3 regions of the Paenibacillus sp. JJ1683 genome follow, and region 3 is predicted to be linked to each of the others. Evidence: a T-box and tRNA genes for the amino acid it is inferred to sense, from the RefSeq annotation. Region 3 holds a T-box; the other regions hold tRNA genes.
The links. The T-box of region 3 lies ahead of leuS (leucine--tRNA ligase). A T-box ahead of a tRNA ligase gene usually reads a tRNA of that ligase, here a tRNA-Leu.
Positions count from the first base shown of each region.

Region 1: it has a tRNA-Leu gene. The T-box ahead of leuS (leucine--tRNA ligase) is inferred to sense a tRNA for this amino acid. The anticodon was not compared.
Region 2: it has a tRNA-Leu gene. The T-box ahead of leuS (leucine--tRNA ligase) is inferred to sense a tRNA for this amino acid. The anticodon was not compared.

Region 1 covers NZ_CM129820.1:1,526,421-1,530,777, forward strand. Annotated here, with positions in the region: gene ACUC6J_RS06475 (MarR family winged helix-turn-helix transcriptional regulator) at 79-534, shown strand; gene ACUC6J_RS06480 (helix-turn-helix domain-containing protein) at 721-1,095, shown strand; gene ACUC6J_RS06485 (helix-turn-helix domain-containing protein) at 1,183-1,566, shown strand; gene ACUC6J_RS06490 (Rha family transcriptional regulator) at 1,683-1,904, opposite strand; gene ACUC6J_RS06495 (urease accessory protein UreF) at 2,195-2,932, opposite strand; tRNA gene ACUC6J_RS06500 (tRNA-Leu) at 3,195-3,277, shown strand; gene ACUC6J_RS06505 (glutathione peroxidase) at 3,427-3,912, opposite strand.
Region 2 covers NZ_CM129820.1:3,698,784-3,703,140, forward strand. Annotated here, with positions in the region: gene ACUC6J_RS15735 (MerR family transcriptional regulator) at 1-677, shown strand, start outside; tRNA gene ACUC6J_RS15740 (tRNA-Leu) at 1,088-1,173, opposite strand; gene ACUC6J_RS15745 (hypothetical protein) at 1,422-1,580, shown strand; gene ACUC6J_RS15750 (hypothetical protein) at 1,706-1,897, shown strand; gene ACUC6J_RS15755 (hypothetical protein) at 1,933-2,085, opposite strand; gene ACUC6J_RS15760 (YnfA family protein) at 2,180-2,506, opposite strand; gene ACUC6J_RS15765 (hypothetical protein) at 2,550-2,732, opposite strand; gene ACUC6J_RS15770 (glycosyl hydrolase) at 3,395-4,357, shown strand, end outside.
Region 3 covers NZ_CM129820.1:3,878,754-3,883,110, forward strand. Annotated here, with positions in the region: gene comER (late competence protein ComER) at 1-12, shown strand, start outside; gene leuS (leucine--tRNA ligase) at 1-2,431, opposite strand, end outside; T-box leader at 2,493-2,751, opposite strand; gene ACUC6J_RS16560 (tautomerase family protein) at 2,931-3,320, shown strand; gene ACUC6J_RS16565 (class I SAM-dependent DNA methyltransferase) at 3,393-4,166, opposite strand; gene ACUC6J_RS16570 (CvfB family protein) at 4,169-4,357, opposite strand, start outside.

The sequences.
Region 1 (4,357 bases), 2.4 Mb from region 3:
ATGATTCCATAGTATAATATAACGCCATAATGTTATAGAATAATAAATATATAAACTTATGAAGTGACGGTGAAAAATATGGACACTCAACTGTTAGGAAATATATCAGAAAATATTTTGGGCTTGTTTCCGATTGTGAAGAAGAAATTTTTCACCTACGGTCCGCTTGATTTTCCGTTGCATTTGTCGCCTAATAACTTTCAGGTACTCTTGCTTCTGCGTGAAGTGCGTTCGTCTACGGTATCCGATTTGTCCAAACAACTAAATGTCTCTCGTCCAAACATGACTCCTCTTCTGGATAAGCTGGTGGAGCATGGGTTGGCTGACCGCCAATCGTGCGACTCGGATCGTAGAGTCGTGAACGTAGCCATTACAGAAGAAGGCGACGCTTTTTGTGAACAGGTGTTTCATACCTTCTCTAATAAAATTCAAGAGAGACTGGTGTATCTGCCGGAAGAAGATTTATTGCACTTAAGTGAAACGTTGAACGAATTGAAGCGGATTTTACTTAAAATCGACAACTCTGCTACGTGATTGGCGAAAGTGAACTGACTTAAAGACCGCCCTTTCTTCGGAAAACAGGCGGTTTTTGTTGCATATTGTGGTATAATGAAAACCAACATACATAATTCGGTAATTTTAGCACACGTGATCTTTGAAAAGGGAACAAGGGACATGATATCGTTATTTGGAGAGCCTGCTAGGGAGGAAGGAACTTCTATGCAATCTATTTACCAACGCATTGAGGAGCTCATTAAGGAACGAGGTATGACGAAAAAGGCGTTTTGCCAGCAGTTGGGCATTAGTACAGGGAACTTTGGAGATTGGAAAAGAGGAAAAACGACACCAGGCACGAATAAACTCATAGAAATCGCTTCTTTTTTTGACGCTAGTCTGGATTGGATTATGCTGGGTCGAGACGTGCAGAGTAAGGTGCTGAAGGAGTCGCAGGACCCTTATTTTTTTGGAGCTTCAGGGCAACTGAATTGCCAGGGGGGATCGCTAAGTGAGGCGGAAAGAGATTTTATACTTGAGTATATTGAATTTACCCGCTTTCGTAAAGAGAAAAACCAGCCCAATTCAACTACTGATTAATGTTTGCTGTGGGATTTGATAAGGACATTCTAATGTGTACAATTGAAAATTAATTAGAAAAAGCTACAGTGTCGGAGGGGAAACGTTGTGGGAGATCAAACTATTTATCAGCGGATTGAAGCTTTAATTAAGGATCGAGGAATGACCAAGAAGGCATTTTGTGAAAAGCTTAAAATTAGCTCAGGGAATCTCGGTGATTGGAGAAGGGGAAAAACAACGCCAGGTACCGCCCATTTGATTCAGATTTCGGACTTTTTTAATGTATCGCTCGACTGGTTGATGAAAGGGATTAAGCCAGGGGAAGGCGTGCTTCAGGAGCAGAAGGCTGCTTATTTTTTTGGGGTGATGGGGCCACTGAATTGCCAGGCTGAAGATCTTGAGACAGAAGAACAGAACTTTATTTTAGAATACGTTGAATTTGCGAAGTACCGTAAGCAAAAAAGAGAGAAGGACAAAACAAAACTTGAATAATCTATGGCTAAACGCCTGGGTGATAACCCGTAAAACGAACTGAGGGTTCGGTTTACGGGTTTATTTGGTTTCCTGATAATATGGCGACGCATTGGTTGCTGAAATGCTTGTTCGGTTTAGTGTGGTGTCGCCTCCTTATAATCGTTATCGTCGATATTCAGAATTGCAGCAACTTGTTTTCTGTACCTTTGTGCTTTGCGGGTGCCGTGAATCAGATTGGACAAGCGTGAAGGCGGAATATTATGTGTCTCGCAAAATGTTTTCTGATCCAGCCGAAGCTCGACAAGCCTTTGTTTGATGGCCCACCCGAAGGAGGTGACAGGCATTTTGTTGTTCAAGAGAAATCGCCCCTTACGGATTCTTACGGAATAATTGGTGTGATATAATAATCATCAGTAAACATGTTAGAATTAACCATCTAAAACTATGATACACTTTTATACGTGTTTATACAATCTTAAATACGGTATTTTGTTAAAATAATTACTTAATTAAGTGCAAAAAGTGAAAATAATCCGATTGTAGTCTGTTAGTGGTGTGAATTTGGGATACATGAATAAAAATACTCTGCCGCTTGAGAAAAGGGCAGAGTATTTTTATTGTGACTGCTAGATTGGTAAACGACGCATCAGAGGGATGCTGGGAGGCGTTTAAATAGGACGGAGGAGGAAAAGGGTCTGGATGCATTCAATTGGCTGCTATGGCTCATATAGGGTGGCTGAGTGATGTAGGAGCTGGTCCGATGGCTGTGGAAAAGATGGCGCTGATATGAGCTTGGCGTAGGTTTGTTAATCTTCTTCCAGGTGGTAAGCAACTCGCTGGTCATATGATCGATAAGAGGATTTTTTTCCTCATAAGGAGGATTGAGCAGTCTGAAGGCATCTTCGATACAGAAGGATACCGCTGTGGCAAAATAGCCGTGAATGGTCTGTTCTATATCGCTTCCGAGGAGGGAGTTAATCCAAGTGTGGACAGTAGCGAGTGTGCCAATTGCATTGTATTGAGTGAGTGTGTCTTCCAGTTGGTCAAATGCGAGCCAAGGATAAAGAGCCTTGGTGAGCTTGAGCAGTCGCTGGCCAGAAAGTCGCGACTCTTTTACATGCTGCGAGGAAGGATGTTGGGTGTGCAACATTTTATCAATAAGGGCGATCCGCCAACCGTCATTCTGCTGGATGGCTGCATACAGACTTTTAATGGCCATGCCGTCAAGGGTTGTGATTTGAGGATACCAATCGTCTCGCATGTAATGTTTCAGATCCTGAAGACTGTTCAGGTGTCCGGCGCGGAAACGCTCCTCCAATCCGTAGAAACGGGTGAAACCACCAATAGGTAAGGAAGGGTCCAACAATAATGCGTAGTTTAGCAACCGGTTACCTTTATGCAGGACGGTTCGCCTCCTTGAAGTGAATATTTGTGTGATGTTATTTGACTTGAATATTGATTTGTAATAAGAAATCGAACATTTATGTAATATATTTTTACACTTACAGCTCTATTGTGTCAAATTAAATAATTTTATTGCTTATATATGTTATATAAAGTTACATTAAAAATAATTATAATATTCTTGTTTACAAATTGTTGCTGAGAGAGTATAATAAATCTGTTGCCTCAATACATTATGACATGCGGTCGTGGTGGAATGGCAGACACGCTATCTTGAGGGGGTAGTGGGCGTACGCCCGTGGAGGTTCGAGTCCTCTCGACCGCATTATATGCAATACCCAGTTGAAAAAGCATCCTGACACGTTTTACGTGAAGGGATGCTTTTTTTGTTAAATACTTTTCGTCATATCCTCCCGTCACAGAAGCGGTCGTATGGACAACGGACCGCTCGTTAACTGTAATGCATAAAGATTGTCAGTTTTTCTGCAAAAGCTTCTTAATATCTCCTACAAGCTTGTCTGGAGTGGTTTGCGGCGCATAACGCTTAAATACGTTACCTTCTCGTGTAATTAAGAATTTAGTAAAATTCCATTTGATCGCTTTGGAGCCTAATACGCCTGGAGCAGTGTGGGTCAGGTAGCGAAATAGAGGATGTGCCTGATCACCGTTAACATCTGTCTTGGCGAACATGGGAAAAGTCACTCCGTAATTGAGTTGGCAAAACTCGGAGATCTCCTCGCTGGAACCCGGCTCTTGTTTGGCGAACTGGTTGCTGGGAAATCCCAAAATTTCGAGCCCCTGTTCATGATACTGGTCATATAGCTCTTGTAGCGCCTTGTACTGGGGGGTTAACCCACATTTGCTGGCAGTATTCACGATAAGAAGAACTTTCCCTTCGTATGTGGATAACGGAATTTGTGCCCCTTGTAGGGTCTGTGCATCATATTTATATACACTCATGATATCCCTCCTAATTCAATATTCTACAATTAAATTGTGAACAATTCAACAAGGGGTTGCAAGTCCAGAAGAGTCTACAGACATTGTGCATTGTAAAATCGTCTTTTGTTCAAAACGGTAAATCACACTTCAAATGGAGCAAATTGAGGTGTTTCTTCTTATAAAAGAGGGTTCATTCGATAATTATCTAGTACATATAGCGCATTTTCTTTCTTTTTTATAAATAAAGGGCAACCGTACCATACCCTACGCCAATATTGACATGCCTTTCATTTTCAAAAAGAGGTGAAATACAGAGTTTTAGAGAGATACGAGAAGCATAGGTTGGTTGTAAGCGTTATCCTTAATCTTCTATGCTCTAAAGGGTGATTTATAGCCTTGCCGTTGAGCTTTACAGTCTTCCTTGCACGGGTGTATGATTCAAGACGTAATTTCAAATTAACAA
Region 2 (4,357 bases), 180 kb from region 3:
AATTAGAATGGTTCAACGTTATTGAATTGTTAAAAGATCTTGGAATGTCACTCAAAGAAATCCAGCAGTATATGAAACACAAATCACCTGCCAGCTTTTTATCTTTAATGCACCAACAGAAAGAGAACATTGTTAAAAAAAGAAAAGAAATTGAAATGACGGAAAGAATCATCGACGCAAAAATAGAACTCATGGAAGAGGCATCACGGTTAGATTTTCACCAGATTTCTCTTGAACAACACACAGAAGCAACACTTTATCTTAGTAAAAATATAAAAAATATTTCGGAAGAAGATTTTGTGAGAGTGGTTTCAGAATTTGTTGACGAATTATATGTATCATTTCTCGATACAGGATATCCTATTGGGGGTATTACAAAAAAAGAGCAAGTATTGAAGGGTGACTATACGAACTACAGTTATCTGTACATAAAGCAACCTAATCCTCGGGAGGACTATCCTTATTTGAAAACTAAGAAAGGATATTTTCTAACGGGCTACCATATTGGTGAAGAAAAGAGCATTCATGAAACCTATGATCGACTTTTTTCGGAAATGGATCGACTAAACTTATCTTTAGGAGATTATGTTTATGAAGAATATATATATGATGCCGTGGTAAAATACCGGGAAAAAGATTATATTACCAAAATTATGATGGAAGTCATATTAGAATAAGGGTAGGCTCCTACTTTACCTCAATCTCTCCTTCATCAGGCTACGAAAAACAATCCCCTAGCGGATATTAGTAACGAGGATAAGAAAGGCGTAAAGAGAACAGAAAAACTATTTTGAGGAAGAAGCAACCAAAGTTATTGATGCGTTAATCAAGAGCGACTCAGTCTGGAGACTTTACCTTTCCATAAAAAATGAAGCCTATGAGGTATGCAGATATCCAGATATGCAGATATGCATATAGAGGAAGTATCCACTCATGTCAAAGCTATGCGTAAATCCAAAAATTCGTCCCCAATCCGTCCCCAAAAGTGAAAATGGCACTCGCCCCTTATGATATGGGTTTTAAATCTCAATCCCTAAAAAAAGCAAAAAGCCCCTGATTATCAAGGGCTTCATGCAATAAACTAGGATGCCGAGGACCGGGATCGAACCGGTACGGTAGTCACCTACCGCAGGATTTTAAGTCCTGTGCGTCTGCCAATTCCGCCACCCCGGCAAGCATTTAGGAACGCTATTTTACACTTACTTGTTCTTATCTTACAAGTATCTGAGAAGCTTACTTACTAAGAAGTGTTCTCGTTATGTAAATGTCGTTCATCTGGGCACCAACTTATAATACGATAATTTCATCAAAATGTAAAGGGGTTTTAAAAAAAAATATAAATTTTCTCTTTTTGTATAACTTGTGCACATTTGAACTACACTAATAAACGTCTTTCCAAACCACCAGAAGGGGTGTTACGAATGCGTGAAGGTATGATTCCAGCTGTTCTTGGGACGGTAGTATCGGCTTCAGGCGCTGTGTTGCTGAGCAGTAAGTACAAACTTGCAGCTACAGGCATTCTCGGTTTCGGACTGGCTCATGTTGTTCTGGGAGCGATTGATTTGATTGAGCATCGCTAGTTGTTTGGAAAGTACCGGGCGGGATTTATCCTTCCCGGTTTATTTTATAAGCGTTTAATATGGAGCATAAGCGTTTATGTAAAGTGTAGAACTGACCATGCCTAAGAAGGAGCGTGTAATGTGCTATGAAAAAACATAATTCCAAAAAAAAGAGTCTTACTGACGATCAAATCGAATATAAACAATCTCTGGATAAGCGTGAACCAGGATTTGATCGGATTCCTGACCCTGGTGCCGATTCACCTGCAGCTACCGATATGATTGATGAAGCCGTAGGCCGTGGAATAGACAAACTACGTAATGATTTTACAAAATAAAGCATGAATTATAAGTCACAGGTTTTTGTTAAGCATCACTTGAAGATAAGCATGATCCAACCAATAATTGAGATCCACAGCACAATGCTGATGAAGAGTCCACACAAGAGACCAAAAGAGAAATTACCTTCACTCTTCGGCATAGCACTGCCAAATTTCAATCTAAGCTTCATTTGATTCCAGTTCATAGAACCCCCTCCTTAAGTTCTATTTCGGAATATGAAGCTTATTTTTGTAGACCTATAGTCATGTTTTTTTAAAAAAAAGGGGGTTTTTGTCCTATCACCCTGAGCGCGGCAACAGAATTACAGCTATACCTACCAAACAAATCAATCCACCAATGAAATCGTACAAGTCAGGTGTCTTTTTATCAATCCACCAGCCCCATGCAATGGAAAGAACAATAAAGACACCTCCGTATGCTGCATATACACGCCCAAAGGAGGAGAAAACCTGGAAGGTGGCAATGACTCCATAGACAGCTAAAATCACTCCGCCGCAAAGTCCGACATACCATGTCTTGCCTTCTCGCAGCCACTGCCAGATCAAATATCCACCTCCGATTTCGGCGATGCCAGCCAAAATAAAAAGTAAAGCTGCCTTTAACACTCCATTTCACATCCCTAATCTTTTTGACTTTTCAGTCATCTCATTAAAGTAATCGGCCTATAATAATAATCAATGCAATTACGCCAACCAGAATAAGCAGATTACTGACCTGACGCCAAAGGCTTGAAGCTCCCTCGGAGTGAAGCTTCCGCTGATTGGCATCAAAGTTTGCTTTGGTTCCCTCAGCATCTGCTGGACTAGAAAATGGTCTGTTTTCTTCATTCATATGAAAACCTCCTTTGCAATCCACTTTAATCATACCAAACTTTTCCGTCGATTTCGCGTTGCTTTATGCTTATACTTTACCGCCATTTCCAAACGGAGCTTCATATGTACGTAGTGTACAAACCATATGTCGATATTTCACTGAATATAAAGTATGATGGCGAATCAAGGTAGAGTGGGTATTTAGACGCCTTTCATTGCAGGACGGTAGTTATGGTATAATTTAGTCAACTTGTTCAAGATCATAACCAGAGCACAACAGTTACTCACCCTGTCCTAAAACTTGCATCTAAGAATCCACATCTGCGGTTACAACCTGCATATTCTTTTTGTAGACCTAGGAGGAGGATACGGATGTCCCCTATTTTTATAGCTAGTTTAATGATAATGGGTATATTTTTATTTCAGGCAGCCATCATTTTGGGCATCATACATTGGGTTTCTAAACGTACCAAGCGTCCAGCACAAACCAAAATGTACCTTATAGTGGGTTTGCTTGTTTTTATATCAGGCTTCCTTGTGTGGGACAATTGGATACAATCGCAGGAACTCAATGGGTGGACTATGATTAGTCTGATAATGATCATGATTAGCGCCTACATACAACTTAGAAAACACAAAGAAAAACACTAATCCCATTACCAGCATCAAAGGAGGAGCGCCATGAAATCTCACTCAACACGCTTTTGGTTACAGAGGGTGCTACTGCTAATGCTTGTTTTACTCTTTAGCGGCTCTCAACAATCGTTCATTGTTGCCGATGCCGCCCCGCCAATTAATGCTCATGCCTCTGCCAAAGCCAGGCAATTACTTGCCTATTTAACTAATGTACCGGATGGTATGCTAATTTCTGGACAGCATGATTATTTAGAGGCACCGGATGAACAAAATAACAAGCTGCAACAAATCAGCGGACAATACGCAGGACTTCACGGCTATGAGTTTGGTGGGTTGACTAATCAGTCCCGTACTGCTTTACGAGAGCAACGTCAGCGCGTTGTGAATAGTGCTATTGAATGGAGCCAGGACGGCGGAATCGTAGCTATCACCTTTCATCAGGCGTTACCGGGCAAGCCAAAAACGTGGAAAAACGTACAAGCAAAAATTACTCAAGCTGAATTTAATCGTTACATCACGCCGGGTACCCCGCAATATAAGCAGCTCATCGCTGATTTGGACGAGGCGGCTCTGTCCCTTAAGACCTTACGGGATGCGGATGTACCAGTTTTATGGAGACCCTATCATGAAATGAACGGCAACTGGTTTTGGTGGGGGAACAAACAAAATTACGCTAAGCTGTGGGATCTAATGTATGATCGGTTCGTACATGTCCATCATTTAGATAACCTATTGTGGGTCTGGAGTCCCAATGCCCCGAACGCATACAGCACGCCCTATAATCTGTCCTTTCCAGGCATTAACCGGGTAGATGTGCTTGCAGCCGATATCTATAATAATGATTACAAATCCTCCTACTACACTGAATTGCTAAAGCTTGCACAAGGCAAGCCTATGGGAATCGGAGAAAGCGATATTCTGCCAAGTGCGAAGGTGCTACAGAATCAGCCAGCCTGGGCCTATGCCATGACATGGGGAAAGGAACTGTCGGCAACTAATTCGCAGGCA
Region 3 (4,357 bases):
CAACAATATTAACCAGCTTACCCGGAACAGCAATTACCTTGCGAACCGTTTTACCAGCCAGTACTTCCTGAACGCTGTCCAGCGACAATGCAAAAGTTTCCATCGCTTTGGCATCAAGATCTTTGGCAATCGTTGCACGCTGTACGATTTTACCATTCATCTGAATGACAATTTCCACTTCAGCGTCTACCGTCCATGCTTCATCATAGGCAGGCCAAGCCGCGTAGGTAATGCTCTCGTTGTGTCCCAGCAGCTGCCACAGTTCCTCGGCTAGATGCGGTGCAAGCGGCGACAGCATTTGCACGAAGTTTTCCATCGCTGCACGCGGCAGAAGGTCTGCTTTGTATGCATCATTGGTGAAGATCATCAGCTGGCTGATCGCTGTATTGAAACGCAATGCATCCAGGTCCTCGGTTACCTTTTTCAGCGTTTTATGCCAGGTCCGTTTGAACTCGTCGCTACCGCCGTCATTTTTAATTTTTTCGTTCAGGCTACCATCCTCGGAAACAAACAGGCGCCATACGCGGGACAGAAAACGATGCGCTCCCTCTACCCCATTCTCATTCCATGGCTTGGTCGCTTCCAGCGGCCCCATAAACATCTCATAAATACGCAGCGTATCGGCGCCAAACGTATTAACAATATCATCTGGATTGATGACATTACCGCGTGATTTACTCATTTTTTCATTATTGTTGCCTAGAATCATACCCTGGTTGACCAGCTTATAGAAAGGCTCTTTCGTTTCCACTACGCCGATATCATACAGCACCTTGTGCCAGAAACGGGCATACAGCAAGTGAAGAACCGCATGTTCCGCTCCGCCAATATACAGGTCAACAGGCATCCATTCGCGCTGTTTCTCTTTGGACACAAGCTCTTTATCATTTTTTGGATCAATAAAGCGCAGGTAGTACCAGCAGCTTCCTGCCCATTGCGGCATCGTATTTGTCTCGCGACGTGCTTTCATACCTGTTTCAGGATCAACGGTTTCTACCCAATCTGTCGCATTCGCCAGTGGGGATTCACCTGTACCTGAAGGCTTGATATTGTCCATCTCTGGCAGTACGAGCGGCAGTTGATCCTCAGGAACTGTTTTAATCGTTCCATCTTCTAGATGAATTACTGGAATCGGCTCGCCCCAATAACGTTGGCGGCTGAACAGCCAGTCACGCAGACGATAGGTTACTTTGCCCTGCCCCTTACCCTCAGCTTCGAGCCATTCAATCATTTTCGGAATAGCTTCCTCATTGGTCAGTCCATTCAGCAGGCCTGAATTGACATGCGGACCATCCTCGGTGTATGGCTCTTTGTCCACGTCTCCACCTTGAACGACCTCAGTGATTTTCAATCCGAACTTCTTGGCAAATTCCCAGTCACGTGTATCATGGCCCGGTACTGCCATAATTGCACCTGTTCCGTAGCCTGCCAGTACATAGTCGGCAATCCAGATTGGCAGCTTTTCGCCGTTCACCGGGTTCACTGCATAAGCTCCTGTGAATACGCCTGTTTTATCTTTGGCCAGATCCGTACGCTCCAGGTCACTTTTCCGAGCAGCTTGTTCACGATACTGTTGTACAGCGTCCTTTTGCTCAGGTGTAGTGATCATATCCACCAATTCCTGCTCTGGGGCCAGCACACAGTAGCTTGCACCGAACAATGTATCTGGACGGGTTGTAAATACTGTGAGTTGTTCGTCATAGCCTTCAATTGGAAAATGAACCTCTGCCCCGGTAGACTTACCAATCCAGTTCCGCTGCATATCCTTAATGCTTTCGGACCAGTCCAGTTCCTCCAGATCGTCAAGCAAACGATCGGCGTATTCCGTAATTTTCAGCATCCATTGACGCATGGGTTTGCGGATAACCGGATGACCGCCACGCTCACTCTTACCATCAATTACTTCTTCATTCGCCAGTACCGTTCCCAGTGCTGGGCACCAGTTCACGGGCACTTCAGCTACATAAGCGAGGCCACGCTTGTACAGCTGGATGAAAATCCACTGTGTCCATTTGTAATAATCAGGATCAGTTGTGCTGATTTCACGATCCCAGTCATATGAAAAGCCAAGTGATTTGATTTGACGGCGGAAGTTATTTACGTTCTTCACCGTAATTTCGCGTGGGTGCTCGCCTGTATCCAGCGCATGCTGTTCGGCAGGCAGACCAAAGGCGTCCCAACCCATCGGATGCAGTACGTTGTAGCCACGCATTCTTTTATAACGTGAAACAATATCTGTAGCTGTATATCCCTCCGGGTGGCCTACATGCAGACCAGCTCCAGACGGATACGGAAACATATCCAAAGCATAAAACTTCGGTTTACCCGGTTCTTCCCCAGTGCGGAACGTTTTGTTCTCATCCCAATATTTCTGCCATTTTGGTTCAATACTTTGCGGTTGATAGCCGTGCTTCGGCTGTGTGTCTGTCATTGTCTTTTCCTCCTCAAACGGTATGCAACAAAAAAACCTCTGCATCCCGTAGCGTGTCAGCGCTAGGGACGAGAGGTTATATTCCCGTGGTACCACCCTAGTTAGCAGAAAGCGTTCTTCGCATTCTACTCCCTTTGCACCTGATAACGGAGGTGATCCGATGCGTATTAATAACAGGATACTGACACCTATATAGGTGCTTTCCTGCGTTGGACGCATATCTCCGAGGTGAGTTCGCTTTGCACTGTCAACCGGCTTGCACCACCCGCCGGCTCTCTACATGTCCAGACAAAACTACTATTCCTCATCAGCGATTATTTAACCGTTAATAATGGCACTATTATATTGAAAACCGCGAAAAAAGTCAAATAAGGACTACATTTGATACGAAGCGCCATCTTCATACTAGTTGTCCATGACACATGAATACGAATGTTTTATAATAACTCCAAGTTGCAATGGTTCAAGTTGAGATGAGATAAGAAAGGTGAGTGGAGACATGGCACAGATTAAAATTTTCGGGACAAAAGAGAAGCTAAATCCGATCAAAAAGCAACTTTCAGAGGTGATTCACTCTGCCGTGGTGGATGCGTTCAATTATCCTCCAGACAAGAGGTTTCATCGTTTTTTCCCTATGAATCATGAAGATTTTATATATGCAGATGGTCGCTCCGACGCATACACCATTATTGAAATCAGTATCTTCGAAGGCAGAACGACAGAAGCTAAGAAGCAACTCATCAATCTGTTATTTCAAAGAATTAACGATCTTTTGGGTATTTCTCCACAGGATCTTGAAATTACTATATTTGAAACCCCGAAACAGAATTGGGGCATTCGGGGTGTACCGGGTGATGAACTTCAGCTGAACTATAAAGTGAATATATGAGAGCAAAAAGACGCCCTTCATGACTTCATGAAAAGCGTCTTTCTTTTTCTATATTAGCTCAATGAATCCTAGCTATTTTACAGCGACATAAAAAAGTCTCGCCGCGTCATCTGCTGCTTCTACCCATTCAAAATCTGCATATACCTTCACATCACGAAAACCCGCTTTGGACAATTCTGCCTTCATCCAGTCTGGATCATAAGCACGCTGTACATGAATTTCCTCAAAACGCTGGTACAGATCGCGTCCTTCATGTTCTGCTTTCGCAAAGATACTGAGATGATGCTCAATTTCACAACGGGGAGTGTCCAATGCGCATGTCCAGATATACGAAATAGAGCGTTCATCCAGTACGAATGGTTGTTCTTCATCATAACGCAAAAATGTCTGGGGATGATGTACATCAAACAGAAAGGTTCCACCAGGCTTCAGACCAGCATACGTTCTGCGAAAAGTAGAAATGATATCTTCTTCCTCAAGTAAATAATTCAGGCAATCGCAAAAAGAAATGACAGAATCCACGGGCTCCGGTAAAATCCATTCTCGCATATCCTGCTGTATCCAGCGAACGCTCCCCTCACGAAACAATCGCTGCCCTTGAGGAGTAGTTTCCATTTTGCGACGGGCTACTGCCAGCATGTCAGAGGACAAATCGATGCCAGCCACCTCGAAGCCTGAGTTAACCAGTGGAATCGTAATTGAGCCCGTTCCGCAGCCCAGCTCGGCCACTGTATGTGGCATACCGTATCGATCCCAAGCTTGCCGTGCAAAGCGCAACCAGTCCGGGTACGGCATGTCCTGCATTAGCTCATCATACACATAGGCAAACTTGCGGTAAGAAGCCATCTTTATTCCCCATTCCCGTCCTTCGGTTTAGGCATCTTCTCCACCAGGTAGGTCCAGTTTTCTTTTTGTGTAACCAGCCCTTCCTTCATCAGCTTGCCCATCGCACGCTTGAAGGCGGATTTACTGATACCAAACCGTTGCTTGATAATATCCGGCGGCGTTGCGTCAGAATATGGCATACCGCCACCCGG